3 regions of the Streptomyces sp. NPDC014656 genome follow, and region 1 is predicted to be linked to each of the others. Evidence: riboswitches for the same ligand, from Rfam matches in the RefSeq annotation. Region 1 holds a riboswitch; each other region holds the start of a gene.
What was found. Region 1 has a riboswitch for cyclic di-AMP ahead of ACF1ED_RS28665 (M23 family metallopeptidase). Riboswitches for the same ligand answer to the same signal wherever they lie in the genome.
Positions count from the first base shown of each region.

Region 2: another riboswitch for cyclic di-AMP. It lies ahead of ACF1ED_RS09770 (transglycosylase SLT domain-containing protein); the one in region 1 lies ahead of ACF1ED_RS28665 (M23 family metallopeptidase).
Region 3: another riboswitch for cyclic di-AMP. It lies ahead of ACF1ED_RS01410 (peptidoglycan DD-metalloendopeptidase family protein); the one in region 1 lies ahead of ACF1ED_RS28665 (M23 family metallopeptidase).

Region 1 is NZ_JBIBZN010000015.1:20,021-24,780, reverse strand. It holds gene ACF1ED_RS28675 (MFS transporter) at 1-8, shown strand, start outside; gene ACF1ED_RS28670 (PP2C family protein-serine/threonine phosphatase) at 181-1,431, shown strand; cyclic di-AMP (ydaO/yuaA leader) riboswitch at 1,667-1,818, shown strand; gene ACF1ED_RS28665 (M23 family metallopeptidase) at 1,830-3,029, shown strand; gene ACF1ED_RS28660 (aldo/keto reductase) at 3,112-4,065, shown strand; gene ACF1ED_RS28655 (PrsW family intramembrane metalloprotease) at 4,075-4,760, opposite strand, start outside.
Region 2 is NZ_JBIBZN010000003.1:553,449-558,208, reverse strand. It holds gene ACF1ED_RS09785 (alpha/beta fold hydrolase) at 1-83, shown strand, start outside; gene ACF1ED_RS09780 (universal stress protein) at 231-1,145, shown strand; gene ACF1ED_RS09775 (phosphoribosyltransferase family protein) at 1,260-2,564, shown strand; gene ACF1ED_RS09770 (transglycosylase SLT domain-containing protein) at 2,558-3,451, opposite strand; cyclic di-AMP (ydaO/yuaA leader) riboswitch at 3,456-3,642, opposite strand; gene ACF1ED_RS09765 (hypothetical protein) at 3,976-4,575, shown strand; gene ACF1ED_RS09760 (phosphocholine-specific phospholipase C) at 4,594-4,760, opposite strand, start outside.
Region 3 is NZ_JBIBZN010000001.1:279,292-284,051, forward strand. It holds gene ACF1ED_RS01395 (helix-turn-helix domain-containing protein) at 1-204, shown strand, start outside; gene ACF1ED_RS01400 (DUF6126 family protein) at 225-398, shown strand; gene ACF1ED_RS01405 (tyrosine-protein phosphatase) at 439-1,260, opposite strand; cyclic di-AMP (ydaO/yuaA leader) riboswitch at 1,652-1,809, shown strand; gene ACF1ED_RS01410 (peptidoglycan DD-metalloendopeptidase family protein) at 1,814-2,788, shown strand; gene ACF1ED_RS01415 (SGNH/GDSL hydrolase family protein) at 2,948-3,760, shown strand; gene ACF1ED_RS01420 (STM4011 family radical SAM protein) at 3,747-4,610, opposite strand; gene ACF1ED_RS01425 (STM4012 family radical SAM protein) at 4,620-4,760, opposite strand, start outside.

The DNA of each region.
Region 1 (4,760 bases):
CGGAGTGAGCGGGGGCGGCCACGGCGCCGGACCCGTCCGCGCGCCGCTCGCGTACGCCGGTCGGCCCCCCGCCGGTCGCCGCCCGGCGCCGGGGCGGGGACCCTGGAGGGTGTGCGGTCGCGGGTCCCGGCCCGGCCCGCACGGCCCGGTGGCGGGCCCCGACCGGTCAGGAGTACTCAGGTGGCGCAGCCTCGGGGAGCGGCGGGCGGTGGGCGGCGGGGCGAGCGGCCCGGCGGTCGCGCCGTCCGCTCCGCCGTGCCCCAGGGGCTCTACGGGCGCGAGCCGCAACCCTCGTCGGCCCCCTACGGGGCCGCCCGGAGGTTCCTGCGGGCGCTGCCGCCGCTGATCATCGTGGGCGGGGTGGTCTTCGACCTGCTCACCCCACCCGCCTACACGGCGGCGCCGCTCTTCTCCGCCGCCCCGCTGATCGCCGCGCCGTTCTTCTCCCGGCTCACGACCCTGCTGACCGGGATCGCGGCGATCCTCGCATCGGTCGGGCTGCACGCCTACAACCGGACGCTCTCCGACGTGCCCTCGCTCACCGAGACCCTGACGGTGGTGACCGTCTCGGCGCTGGCGATGCTGGTCAACCTGGTGGTGCGGCGCAGCGGGGAGCGGCTCGCCTCGGCGCGGGTGATCGCGGAGGCGGCGCAGCGGGCGGTGCTGCCGATGCCGGCGGAGCGGATCGCGGGGCTGCAGTGCGCGGCGCGGTACGAGGCGGCGCAGGCGGACGCGTTCATCGGCGGCGACCTGTTCGCGGTGCAGGACACCCCCTACGGGGTGCGCCTGGTGGTCGGGGACGTGCGGGGCAAGGGGATGGACGCGGTGGAGGCGGTGGCCGTGGTCATCGGCTCCTTCCGGGAGGCCGCCGAGCAGGAGGCGACCCTGGAGGGGGTGGCGCAGCGGCTCGAGCGGGCCCTCACGCGGGAGGGGACCCGGCGCGAGGGGCTCGACGCCTTCGAGGGGTTCACGACGGCGGTGATCGCCGAGGTCCCGCGCGAGGGCGGGGTCGTACGGATCGTGAACCGGGGGCACCCGCCGCCGCTGCTGCTGTACGGGGACGGGCGCCTGGAGGCGGCCGAGCCGGCCGAGCCGGCGCTGCCGCTCGGGATGGGGGAGCTGTCGGTCTGGCCGGACCGGGCCGACGAGCGGCCGTACCCGCCGGGCGCGACGCTGCTCTTCTACACGGACGGCCTGTCGGAGGCGCGGGACGGGCACGGCGTCTTCTACGATCCGGCGGCCCGGCTCGCGGGGGCGGTCTTCCCGGGGCCGGAGGAGCTGCTCGACGCGCTCGTGGACGACGTGCGGCGGCACACCGGCGGCGGTTCGACGGACGACATGGCGCTGCTCGCGGTGAGCCGGCCGGCGGCCGGGGCGCCGGAGCGGCGGCGGACGATGCCGGTGGTGCCGCCGGGGCCGGCGCCCCACTGACCGGGGCCCGGGAGAGCGCCGTCACCGTGTGTGGTCACCAGGTGCCGCAGAGATAACAATTGACATAACGTCAGATCCGGCGGGTTTGGCCGTGCCTCACTGAAGGGGGCTCAACTCGGGCGAATTCCTGCCAATTCAATGAATGATCAAGGGGAACGGCTTGGAATCGGACCGTCGTGTCTATTAACGTTCGATAACGCAGCGCGGTCGTCCCAGCCGTCGCAAGAGACGGCTCCGTGCGCACGCGCCGAATCCCGCAAGGGAACCGGGGAACCAACCCTTGGGGTGAATCGGGCCCCTCGCACACCCCCCGTGCGAACACGCCCGTAGGAGACCTTCCTGCTCCGAACCCGTCAGCTAACCCGGTAGGCGAGAAGGAAGGAAAGGAGCGCGCCTCCGTGGCGTCCAACACCCCCGTACCCGGTGCCCCCTTCGAACCGTTCGGCGGCCCGGGTGCCGTCGGAGCGGACGACCCGGACGGCTTCGCGCCGGACGCGTACGACACCGCCTCCTTCACCCCCGCGCCCGGCGAGTGGAACCCGACCGAGGGCTCCCTGCGCGCCGAGAACCGCTCCGGCGGCCGGCACCGCGTCGTGAAGCAGCGCTCCAACTTCGCCCGCTCCTCCACCGTCCTCGGCGTCGGCGTCATCGCCGCCGTCGGCGCGGGCGGCCTCGCCACCGCGCAGGAGAAGCCCCCGGTCGCGATCTCGCTCCCGGACCTCCCCGACCTGGGCCTGCCGGACGCCCACGACCTGCCGGGCTTCGGCGACCTCCTCGGCGACGACGAGGAGACCGCCCCGGCGCGGGACTCCGCGCCGGTCGCGGCGGGCGGCGCCGCCGCGAAGCCGCTGACCTCGATCACGTACAACGCCCCGGCCGACACCGCCGCCGGCGCGGCCACCGCCACGGAGGAGCGCACCGCCTCCGCCGCCGACGCCGGCGAGGCCCTGCGCGCCCGCATCCTCCAGCAGGCCGAACAGCAGCAGCAGGCCGCCGTCGCCGCCGAGAAGCTGGCCGCCGAGAAGGCCGCCGCGGAGAAGGCCGCCGCCGACGCCAAGGCCCAGGCGGACGCCGCCGCGAAGGCCGAGGCCGAGGCGAAGGCCAAGGCGGAGGCGGAGCGGCTCGCCGCCGAGAAGGCCGAGGCCGAGCGCATCGCCGCCGAGAAGGCGGAGGCCGAGCGGCTCGCCAAGCTGGCCGCCAGCTACTCCATGCCGCTCTCCTCGTACACGCTCACCTCGACCTACATGCAGTCCGGTTCGATGTGGTCCTCCGGCTACCACACCGGCCTCGACTTCGCCGCGCCCACCGGCACCCCGCTCAAGGCGGTGCACGGCGGCACGATCAAGTCGGCGGGCTGGTCCGGCTCGTACGGCTACCGCATCGTCCTGGAGCTGGAGGACGGCACCGAGGTCTGGTACTGCCACCTCTCCTCGATGACCGTCGCCGCCGGCCAGACCGTCACCACCGGCGAGACCATCGGCCGCGTCGGCGCCACCGGCAACGTCACCGGCCCGCACCTCCACATGGAGGTCCACACCCCCGACGGCTCGGGCATCGACCCGGCGGAGTGGCTGCGTTCCAAGGGCCTGTCCGTCTGACCCCGAACCGTGGAGTTCTTCCGGCCGGGGTTCAGGCTCCCCGACCGGAATACGCCCGGCGGCGCAGGTGGTTGGGGTCGTCATGACCTCACCCCTGCGCCCGCTGGGCACTTCCGACCTGCGCGTCTTCCCGCTCGCCCTCGGCGGCAACGTCTTCGGCTGGAGCGCCGACGAGGAGCGGTCCTTCGCCGTCCTCGACGCCTACGCGGCCGCGGGCGGCAATTTCGTGGATACCGCCGATGTCTATTCCGAGTGGGTCGAGGGCAACGAGGGCGGGGAGTCCGAGACGATCATCGGCCGCTGGCTGGCCTCCCGCGGCAACCGCTCCGACATCGTCGTCGCCACCAAGGTCGGCGGCCACTCCCGCTTCAAGGGCCTGAGCGCCCCCACCATCAAGGCCGGTGCGGAGGAGTCCCTGCGCCGCCTCGGCACCGACCACATCGACCTCTACTACACCCACTTCGACGACGAGTCCGTGCCGGTGGAGGAGATCGTCACCGCCCTCGACCAGCTCGTGCGGGACGGCAAGGTGCGGGCCGTCGCCGCCTCCAACATCTCCCCCGAGCGGCTGCGGGCCTCCCTCGACTTCGCCGAGGCCGAGGGCCTCGCGCGGTACGTGGCGCTCCAGCCCCAGTACAACCTCGTCTCGCGCGCCACGTACGAGGGCCCGCTCCTCGACACCGCCGCCGGGACGGGCCTCGCCGCCGTCCCGTACTACGGCCTCGCCTCCGGCTTCCTCACCGGCAAGTACCGGCCCGGCCGGACCGTCGAGAGCGTCCGCGCCCGCGGCGCCTCCCCGCTCGCCGAGACCGCCCGCGGCCAGGCCGTGCTCGCCGCCCTCGACGAGGTCGCCGAGGCCCACGGCGCCGAGCCCGCGACCGTCGCCCTCGCCTGGCTCGCCTCCCGCCCCACCGTCGTCGCGCCGATCGCCTCGGCCCGCACGGTCGAGCAGCTGCCCGCGCTCGTCGCGGTCGCGGACCTCACGCTCACCGAAGCCGAGCTGGCCCGCCTGACGGCCGCGTCCGAGACGGCCTGAGACCCGGGGTCAGCCCTTGTACGGGTTGTAGCCGGCGTAGTCGAGGTACTGCGGCGGCACCCACACCCGGCCCGTCGCCCGCGCCGCGTACGACAGCGCGGGCGAGGCCGTCGCCCGGCGCTCCCACAGGTGGTGCAGCAGCTCCTGCTCCCGCGCGGCGAAGTCCGGCACCGGGACCGTGCCCCGGCGGGCCCGCTCGCGCAGGAAGGCGAGGGTCGTGGCGAAGGACTCGTACTCCCCGACCGCCCGCGCCCCCGCCTTGCCGTACGTACGGGACGCCACCGCGCGCGCGGTGCGGCGGGCCCGCATCGAGGAGAGCGCCAGCGGCTCCTCCGGGGAGAGCCAGCCCGCCGCCGCGTACGCCGGGAGCACCCCGGCGATGGTGCGCAGCTCCTTCTGCCGGCTCCACACGGCGAGCCAGGTCAGCAGTCCGAAGGCCGGCACCATGAAGACCGCGTACACGGCGTAGAAGGCGAGCGGGCCGCCGAAGGTCGCCGAGCCGTTCCACAGCGCGTGGACGCCCATCGCGAGCAGCAGCCCGGCGAGCGGCAGCAGCACCTTGCGCGGTCTGCGCCGCCTGCCGCGCGGGGCGAGCGCGGCCAGGCCGAAGCCGATGCCGGTGAGCACGGTGAAGAGCGGGTGCGCGAACGGCGACATCACGACCCGGACGAAGAAGGTGCCGGCGGTGACCGCGC
Region 2 (4,760 bases), on a different contig from region 1:
TCCTGGCCGACGCCGGGCACCACCCGCCGGAGGAGACCCCGAAGGACCTGGCCCGGGCCATCGAGGCGTTCCTCGCGGCCTGACCCGCGCGGTCCGCGGCCGGGACCTTCCGCGGGGCCGTGCGGGACTTCCGGTCCGCGTGGCGCCCCGCCCGGCGGGCAGTCGACGGGTGTACTCGATCACGAGGGCACCCGCGATCGGCGGAGCACGACCGGAAGGCAGGAACAGCGATGGGGCGCAGCGAGGAACGGGCGGCGGCACCGGAGACCACGACGGCCGGCGGGCCGTTCGTCCTCGTCGGGACGGACGGCTCGTCGTCGGCGCTCGGGGCGGTCGAGGCGGCGGCGCGGGAGGCCGGACGGCGCGGTGCGCGGCTGGTCGTCGTGCACGCCTTCATCTGGCCGCTGTTCCGGGTCGACCTGGAACCCTCCGTGTACGGGCCGACCGAGAGCGGGCTGCGGCGGCAGGCGCAGATCGTCCTGGACACGGCCGTCGCCCGGGCCGGGGCGGTCGCCCCGGACACCGAGGTCTCCGGCGAGCTGATCTCCGGCGAACCGCTCGTGGTCCTCGCCACCCGCTCCAGGGGCGCCGAGCTGGTCGTCGTCGGCAGCCGGGGCACCGGCGGCTTCGGCGGTCTGGTGCTCGGTTCGGTCGCCGTCCACCTCGCCGCCCACGCCGAGTGTCCCGTCCTCGTCGTGCGCGGCCGGGGCGAGCCCGACGGACCGGTGCTCCTGGCGGTCGACGGCTCCCCGGACTCCGACGCGGCCGTCGACTTCGCCTTCACGGAGGCGCGGGTGCGCGGGGCCGGGCTCGTCGCCGTCCACGCGTGGACCCCGCGCTCCGGGCCGGGGGACCTCACGGGCCTCTTCCACAGTGCCGAGCAGGTGCACGAGGAGGCGGCCCGGGTGCTCGACGCGGCGCTGGCCCGGGCCGCCGGACGCCACCCCGGGGTCGAGGCCGAACCCCGGCTGGTGCGCGGCCGCCCCCGGGAGGTCCTGCTGGAGGAGAGCGAGAACGCCCAGCTGGTCGTCATGGGCGCACGGGGGCGCGGCGGCTTCGCCGGGCTGCTGCTGGGTTCGGTGAGCCAGGCCCTCCTGCACCACGCCCGGTGCCCCGTCGCCGTCGTGCGCGACGCCGCGGGCTGAGGCGGGACGCGCCCGCCGGGCCCCGGGGCCCGGCCCGGTGGGACCCTGGAGGGGGAGGGCGGGCCGGACGGCCCTCTCGCCGCGGGGGTTCGCCCATCGGAAAGGCGGCGTGCCATGTATTTCGCCGACCGTGCCGACGCGGGACGGCAGCTCGCCGCCCGGCTCGGCCATCTCCAGGGGCGTGACGTCGTCGTCCTCGGCCTGCCCCGCGGCGGCGTGCCCGTGGCGGCCGAGGTGGCCGAGGCGCTCGGCGCGCCGCTGGACATCTGCCTGGTGCGGAAGCTGGGCGTGCCGAGCCGGCCCGAGCTGGCCATGGGGGCCATCGGGGAGGGCGGCGTCCGGGTGGTCAACGAGCGGATCGTGGCGGACGCGGGCGTGGCCGAGCGGGACCTGGCGGCGGTCGAGGAGCGGGAGCGGGCCGTCCTGGCCGAGCGGGCCCGGCTCTACCGGGGCAGCCGTCGGCCGGTGCCGCTGGAGGGGCGGACGGTGGTGGTCGTCGACGACGGGCTCGCCACCGGCGCGACCGCGCTGGCCGCCTGCCGCGCGGTGCGCGCGGGGGGCGCGGCCCGGATCGTGCTGGCGGTGCCGGTGGCGCCGTACGGCTGGACGGACCGGCTCGGGGGCGAGGCCGACGAGACGGTCGCCGTCCACACCCCGGAGGGGTTCCACGCGGTCGGGCAGTTCTACCGCGAGTTCGGGCAGACGCCGGACGCCGAGGTGGTGGACCGGCTCGACCGGAGCCGGGCGGCGCACGGCCCGGTGGTCCGGCACACGGCGGTGCGGATCCCGGCCGGCGGACCGGTGCTGCCGGGTGACCTGGCGCTGCCCGACGGGGCGGCCGGGCTCGTCCTCTTCGCGCACGGCAGCGGCAGCGGCCGGCACAGCCCCCGGAACCGCGCGGTGGCCGAGGCCCTGAACCGGGCGGGGCTGGGGACGCTCCTCTTCGACCTGCTCACGGAGGCCGAGGCCGCCGACAGGGCGCGGGTCTTCGACACCCCGCTGCTCGCCGGGCGGCTCGGCCGCGCCGCCGCCTGGTCGGCCGGGTGGTCCGGTACCGGGGGCCTGCCGCGCGGCTACTTCGGGGCGAGTACGGGCGCCGCCGCCGCGTTGTGGGCGGCGGCGGAACCGGGCGATGACGTGGCCGCCGTGGTGTCCCGGGGCGGCCGGCCGGATCTGGCGGGGGAGCGGCTCGCTGAGGTCCGGGCCCCGACCCTGCTGGTCGTCGGCGGGAGCGACGGGCTCGTCCTGGACCTCAACCGGCGGGCCGGGGCGCTGCTGCGCTGCGAGAACCGGCTGGAGGTCGTGCCGGGCGCCGGCCACCTCTTCGAGGAGCCGGGGGCCCTGGAGGAGGTGGCGGCGCTCGCCGCGGACTGGTTCACCGGCCACTTCGGGGCGGCCGCGAACGGGCGGGATCAGTAGGCGCCATTGACGTTGTCGATGGAGCCGTACCGGTCGGCCGCGTAGTTGCAGGCGGCGGTGATGTTCGCGACCGGGTCGTACGGGTCGAGCGAGGTGCCCGGCACGTGGTAGGCCGAGAACGTCGGGTCGATGACCTGGAGCAGGCCCTTCGAGGGGGTGCCCTTCGCGGCGTTGGAGTCCCAGAGGTTGACGGCGCGGGGGTTGCCGGAGGACTCGCGCATGACGTTGCGGAGGATGCCGTCGTACGAGCCGGGGATGCCGTAGCGGGCCATGACGTCCAGCGACTCGCGGATCCAGCCGTCGAGGTTGTCGCCGTACCGCGGGGCGGCGGCGGGGGCCGCGGCCCGGACGGCGACCGGCCGGGCCTGGGTCTGGGTCTGGGTCTGCACGGCGGGGACCGCCGCGCGGGCGGAGGAGCGGCTCGCCCGTTCGGCCGAACCGGCGGAGGCGGGCTTCGCGGCGCTCTTCGGTGCCGTCCGCTCGGGTGCCGGAGCGGCCTTCGCGGAATCCCGACGAATCGTCAGTTCGAGACCGGGGTGAATGAGTGACGGATTGTCACCCACGGCCGTCCTGTTCGCCTGGTAAAGCGACTGCCAGCCGCCCTGAATTCCCTTTCGGTGGGCGATCAGGGAAAGCGAGTCGCCCTTCACCACGGTGTACGCGCGGGTGGCGGCGGGAGCGGCAGGCGCCTTCGTGACGGCGGCGGTCCGCACGGTCGGGGCGGCGACGGCGGCGGCCGGCGCGGCGGACTCGGGGAGGGGTGCGGCGCCGGCCGCGGCGGGCACGACCAGCGGCAGGGCGAGGGCGACTCCGCCGGTGCCCGCGAAGGCGAGACCTCGGGAGACGGGGCGGCGTCGGGGGCGGCGGTGCTTGCCGTGAGCGGCCATGGCGGTTTCCTCTCCGGCGCCTGCGAGGTGAGCTGTCGGGTTCGGACTGGAGCTGTCCGGCCGCGCGCACGCGGCTTCACCCCGAGCCGTTCCGGTGGCGCCGGACCGGCGGTGTGGTGGGTCCCCCGCTCCTGCCGTCGGGTGAAATGGGAGGTCTTTCGGGCGGTGGCAGGATTCGGCGATCCGCTCGAATGGAGGTGACCGTAGGCGAGAAATGCGGGCGGGAACAAGATGCGAATGCGCGGGAAAAGGGGTGGTGGAGATCGAATCGGTGGAATTCAAGATCGAACGTTCCGGTGCGCCCCGGGGAATCCCTTGCGGCACACGGCTCGTGCTGGAAGGGGGAGTGCCGCGGGCCGGGGGAAAGTGAGTCGCGTCACGAGGTGTGCAATGTCCGAATAGGGCGGCTCATGCATTTCGGGGAATTCTGCGGCGTAATGCATCATTCTCGCGCGACGGAAGGGGTGGTCGACACGAGCGGTACATAAGTCGCAAACCAGACATTTCCTGCTCATGATGGGGGAATGTCATCCCCTGCCCTGCTGCGCGACCCCGACGCGCTCGACCGGGAGGCGGCCCGCCTCTACGAGAGCGCCGCCCGGGAGCACCTGCTCCCGTCCGCGCTCCCGCCGCCGCCCGCTCCCGCCCCCGAGGCGTGGCGGAGCCTGCTCACCGTCCCCGTGGACCGGCTGGTCGCCGACGCGCTCGGCGCGCTGCCTCCGGTCCCGCCCGCCGAGCGCCCCCTGCCCGGCCGGATCGGGGCCGTCCTCCCGGACCGGCTGCACGTCTGGCGCGGGATCGGCCGCTCCGACGTGCGCCCCTCCGTCCACCTGGCCTACGCCCGCCGGGTGCTGACCGAATGGGGCTGGCAGAACACGCCGTACAAGCTGCGCGACGCGCGGGGCGCCCGGTGTCTCTGCGGCGCCCTGCTCGCCGCCCACCGGCTCGGCCACGGCAGCGCGTCCACCATGAACGAGGCCGGCGCCTGGATCATGGCCGAGCTGAGGTCCCGCGGGTGGCACGGGCTCATCGGCCCCTGGAACCGCGCCCCGGGCCGCACCGCCCAGGACGCGCTCGGGCTCCTCGACGCCACGATCCGGCGCGCGGCCCTGGCCGGGCGGTGAGGGCGCGCGCCGGAGCGGTCAGCCGGTGACGCTCGGCGCCCCCGTCTCGATGTGGCCGGTGTAGCGGCGCGACCAGGTGCCGTCGACGTCGGCCAGGATCGTGAAGTCGTACCAGCCGTCCTGGTGCGCCACCGCGTCGAAGTGGTCCTCGCGGGTGGAGCCCGCCGGGACGGTGTACGTCCACG
Region 3 (4,760 bases), on a different contig from region 1:
GTCCTCGAAGGACAGGTCCGGCTCGCCCTCGGCGAGACCGTGCACCTCCTCGACCCCGGCGACAGCGCGCACTTCGACTCGCTCACCCCGCACCGGATCGGCGCGGCCGGCCGCGCCGGCGCCGAGGTGCTGTTCGTCCACACGCTCCTGCAGAGCCCCGCCGCCGAACTGTGCCTGGGCGGCGGCGCCCCGCACCCCCGCTGAGCCCCGAAGGGTTGGCCGAGATGTCCGAGAAGTCAGTCAAGTCCGTGAAGTCCGCAGCGGTCACCGGCGAAGAGCGCGGCGAGGGGAAGTTCCCCAAGGGGCTGGTGCTCCGCCTCTTCGCCTACCTGATCGCCGGTCACCTCTTCGCCGGTTTCCTCTACCTGCTCTTCATGCTCGGCGGCCAGAACCAGTAGCCGCCGCGGCCGGGACCGGCGGCGGCCGGGGCGCGCGGGCTCACGCCTCGGTGAGGAACCGCTCCCGCAGCCGCTCGCGGGTCCCGGGCGCCAGCTTCAGCCCCTCCGAGAGGTAGGCGTCGACGGAGCCCCAGGTCGCGTCGATCGTCTCGAAGGCGGCCCGCAGGTACTCCACCCGCGCGTCGAAGAGCGGGCTCAGCAGCTCCATCACCTCGGGCGTCATCGCGTCCCGGGCGGTGGGGCTGCGGCGCACCTTGTAGCGGCGGTGGGGGGCGTCGGACTTCACGTAGTCCGCCTCGATGGCCGCGCGCTCCACGCCCAGCGCGAGCAGGGTGATCGCGATCGAGAGCCCGGCGCGGTCCTTGCCGGCCGCGCAGTGCATCAGGGCGGGGACGGACTCCCCGGCCAGCGAGTGCAGGACCCGGCTGTGCTCGGCGGTCCGCTCCACGACCATCCGGCGGTACGAGGAGGTCATCCGCTCCGCCGCCCTGCCGTCGCCCAGCAGGCCCCGCAGCGTGTCGAGGTCGCCCTCGCGGACCATCCGCCAGAACTCCTTGCCGTCGGCCGGGTCGCTCAGGGGTATGTTCACGTTCCGTACGCCCGGGAGCTCGACGTCCGGCCCCTCCACCTTGGCGTCCGCGGCGTTGCGGAAGTCGAAGATGGTGTGCAGGCCGAGGCCGGCGAGGAAGGCCGCGTCGGACTCGGTGGCGTCGGCGAGGTGGCCGCTGCGGAAGAGGGCGCCGGGCCGGACGGTCCGCCCGTCGGTGGTCGGCAGGCCGCCCACGTCCCGGAAGTTGCGGACCTCCGCGAGCTCGGGCTCGCCGGGTTCGAGGGGCTGGACCTGCGGCAACTGCTGCGTCACGGATGCTCCTGGGGGTAGGTGTCGGGGGACCGGGACGAGGTCGGTTCCCCCCGCAATCATCCCGGCGCGCGGGGCGCGGCGCACCCCCCTGGCCGGTAATGGGCGATCTGTCCGTATTCGTGTGACTTGGCGTAAGGCGCCCTGGTTGAGGGGGAGATGGGATTCCGTGCGTGAGCAGGGTCATAGAGGTGACGGATCGTGCCCGACCGCCCGGTCCAACCACCCTCCCTGAAAAGGGATTCGAGGGATCGTCATCGACGGAGGGTGACCGGAATTCCGGGCCCGAAGATCGCCCCGGAATGCCCGGGGAATTCCGCGGCTTGTTCGCGCCGACCCCGCTCGTCTAGCGTCGCCGTCAATCCGGTCGGACCGCCTAGTCCTGCCACCGCCCGGAATTCGATCCCATCCCGACGTGGCAGGAGCGGGGGACCCAGGGAAGTACGCCGGTCCCGCGACGCAGGACGGCTAGGGGTGAAGCCGCGTGGACGCGCGGCCGGACATCTCCAGTCCGAACCCGACAGCTCACCTCGCAGGCGCCGGAGAGGAATTCGCCATGCCCGCGAACGGTAAGCACCGCCGCAAGAAGTCCACCCTCCTCACCCGTGGCCTCGTCGCCGCCGGCACCGGCGGCGCGGTCGTCGCCCTGCCGCTCATCGGCGCCACCGGCGCCCACGCCGCCGAGCAGGCCGCCCCGGCCGCCGCCTCCGGCGCCGTGGTGACCGCCGCCGCGCAGGTCCGGGCCCAGGCCGCCGCCGCGCCGGCCGCGCGGGCCGCCACCCCGACGACGTACTCCGTCGTCGCCGGCGACTACCTGTCCAAGATCGCCGCCGACCACGGCGTCGACGGCGGCTGGCAGAAGCTCTACGCCGACAACCGCAGGGTCGTGGGCGAGGACCCCTCGCTCATCCTCCCGGGCATGAAGCTCACCCTCGGCGGCAAGAACACCGCCAAGGCCGCCGCCCCCAAGGCCGCCGCCCCCGCGCAGGCCGCTCCCAAGGCCAAGGCGAAGGTCACGAAGAAGGCCGCGCCCGCCGGCGAGCAGACCCGCGCCTCGCGCTCCACCGAGCGCGCCGCCGCCCCGGCCGCCGCCCAGTCCTCCGGCTCCTCCGCGCAGGCCGCCTCCTCCGGCTGGGTCGCCCCGGTCTCCGGCGGCGTCTCCACGCCGTACCGCGCCTCCGGCTCCATGTGGTCCTCCGGCTACCACACCGGTGCCGACTTCATCGCCTCCTCCGGCACCACCGTCCGCGCCGTCGGCGCCGGCACGGTCGTCTCCGCCGGCTGGAGCGGCGCCTACGGCAACGAGGTCGTCATCAAGCACGCCGACGGCAACTACTCGCAGTACGCCCACCTCTCCTCCCTGGCCGTCTCCGCCGGCCAGTCGGTGAGCGGCGGCCAGCAGATCGGCCTCTCCGGCTCCACCGGCAACTCGACCGGCCCGCACCTGCACTTCGAGATCCGCACCTCGCCGAGCTACGGCGCGGACATCGACCCGCTGGCCTACCTGCGCCAGCACGGCGTCTCGATCTGACCCGTCCGGCCCCACGGCCGTCCGAAGGCCCGGCACCCTGGTGCCGGGCCTTCGCCCTATTCCGGCTTGGCAAATTCTTTATCGGTGGCATATGTCACCTGCCGTCAACCCTTCCTTACGGTCGCGTAGGTCACATCCGAAAAGGAAGGATGTGCTTTCGTGGCAGACGATTCGAGAGCAACAGACGAGAACGTGTTCGGGGCGGTCGGGGGATTCGGGTCGTACGCGGCGATCGGTGACAGCTTCACCGAGGGCGTCGGAGACCCGGGACCCGACGGGACCTACGTCGGCTGGGCGGACCGCTTCGCGGTGCTCCTCGCCGACCAGCTGCCGGACCCCGAGGAGTTCCGCTACGCCAACCTGGCGGTCCGCGGCCGCCTCCTCGACCAGATCGTGGCCGAGCAGGTCCCCCGGGCGAAGGAGCTCGCCCCCGACCTGGTCACCTTCTGCGCGGGCGGCAACGACATCATCCGCCCCGGCACCGACCCCGACGACGTCGCCGAGCGCTTCGAGCGGGCCGTGCGGGACCTCACCTCCGCCGTCGGCACCGTCATGGTGACCACCGGCTTCGACACCCGTGACGTGCCCGTGCTCAAGCACCTGCGCGGCAAGATCGCCACCTACACGGCCCACGTCCGCGCCATCGCCGACCGCTACGACTGCCCGGTCCTCGACCTGTGGTCGCTGCGGTCGGTCCAGGACCGGCGCGCCTGGGACGACGACCGGCTGCACCTCTCGCCCGAGGGCCACACCCGGGTCGCGCTGCGCGCCGCCCAGGTCCTCGGCCTGCCGGTGCCGGCCGACCCGGACCAGGCGTGGCCCCCGCTGCCCGCCCGGGGCCCGCTGGAGGTCCGCCGCGACGACATCCACTGGGCGCGCGAGTACCTGGTGCCGTGGATCGGGCGGCGGCTGCGCGGCGAGAGCTCCGGCGACCACGTCGAGGCCAAGCGCCCCGACCTCATGCCCCTGTAGCGTCCGTCCGGCCGGCGGGGATCCGCTCCAGGACCCCGCCGGCGAAGACGTCGTACAGCGGCAGCGACTCCAGGTGGACGTAGCCGATGTGGCAGTCGCAGACGGCGAGGGGGCAGGCCCGGGGCCGCAGCGCGGCACGGTACGAGCCGTCGTACAGGTTGCCCAGCTCGGCCCGGACGAAGTGGCAGCGCCGCACCGTCCCCTCGCCGTCCACCGACACCACCGACTCGCCGGTCCGGCAGGGCAGCCCCGCCGACCGGTGCGGCCGGCGGCTGTAGGGGAAGAGCGGATCGAGGCCGGTCCACGCCGCCGCCTCCGCGTCGGTGTACGCGTGCCCCTCGGCGGCGTTCACCCACAGGTAGACGTGGTCCGGCAGCGCGGCCCGCAGCCGCAGCGCCTCCCCGTGGTGTTCGGGGAGCCCCACCACGCCCACGCTGAACCGGACGCCCCGGGCCGCCAGGTCGAGCGCCTTGCCGAGGAAGCGGTCGTACGGAGTCTGGCCCGGGTGGTACGTGCACCACAGGGCCAGCGACCCGAGGTCCGCCCCGTCCAGCCACGAGGTCCGGCAGCTCAGGTTGGTCTGGATCGCCACCCGCTCCACGTGCGGCAGCCGCGACAGCTCCACCATGGCCCGCCGGTACCAGGAGCGGACCAGGCCCTCGCCCCAGGGGGTGAAGAGGATCCGCAGCCGGTCCCCGGTCTGCCCGGCCGCCCAGCCGGTGAACCGCTCCAGCGCCGCCCGGTCCGCGCGCAGCGTCTCCGGGGAGTCCCGGCGCTTGGCGAAGGGGCAGTACGGGCAGTCGTAGTCGCAGGAGGCGAGCGGCCCCCGGTACAGCAGCGTCAGGTCCACGGTCCGCCCCTACTTCGGCTCGTACGCGGCCATCGCGGCCCGCACGTCCGGGGAGAACAGCTCGGGGCCGAGCCCGTCCGAGTGCGCGAGCCCCTCCGCCGACAGCCTGAGCAGCCCGTCCGGCGCGGCCCCGTCCAGCCAGCCCCGCTC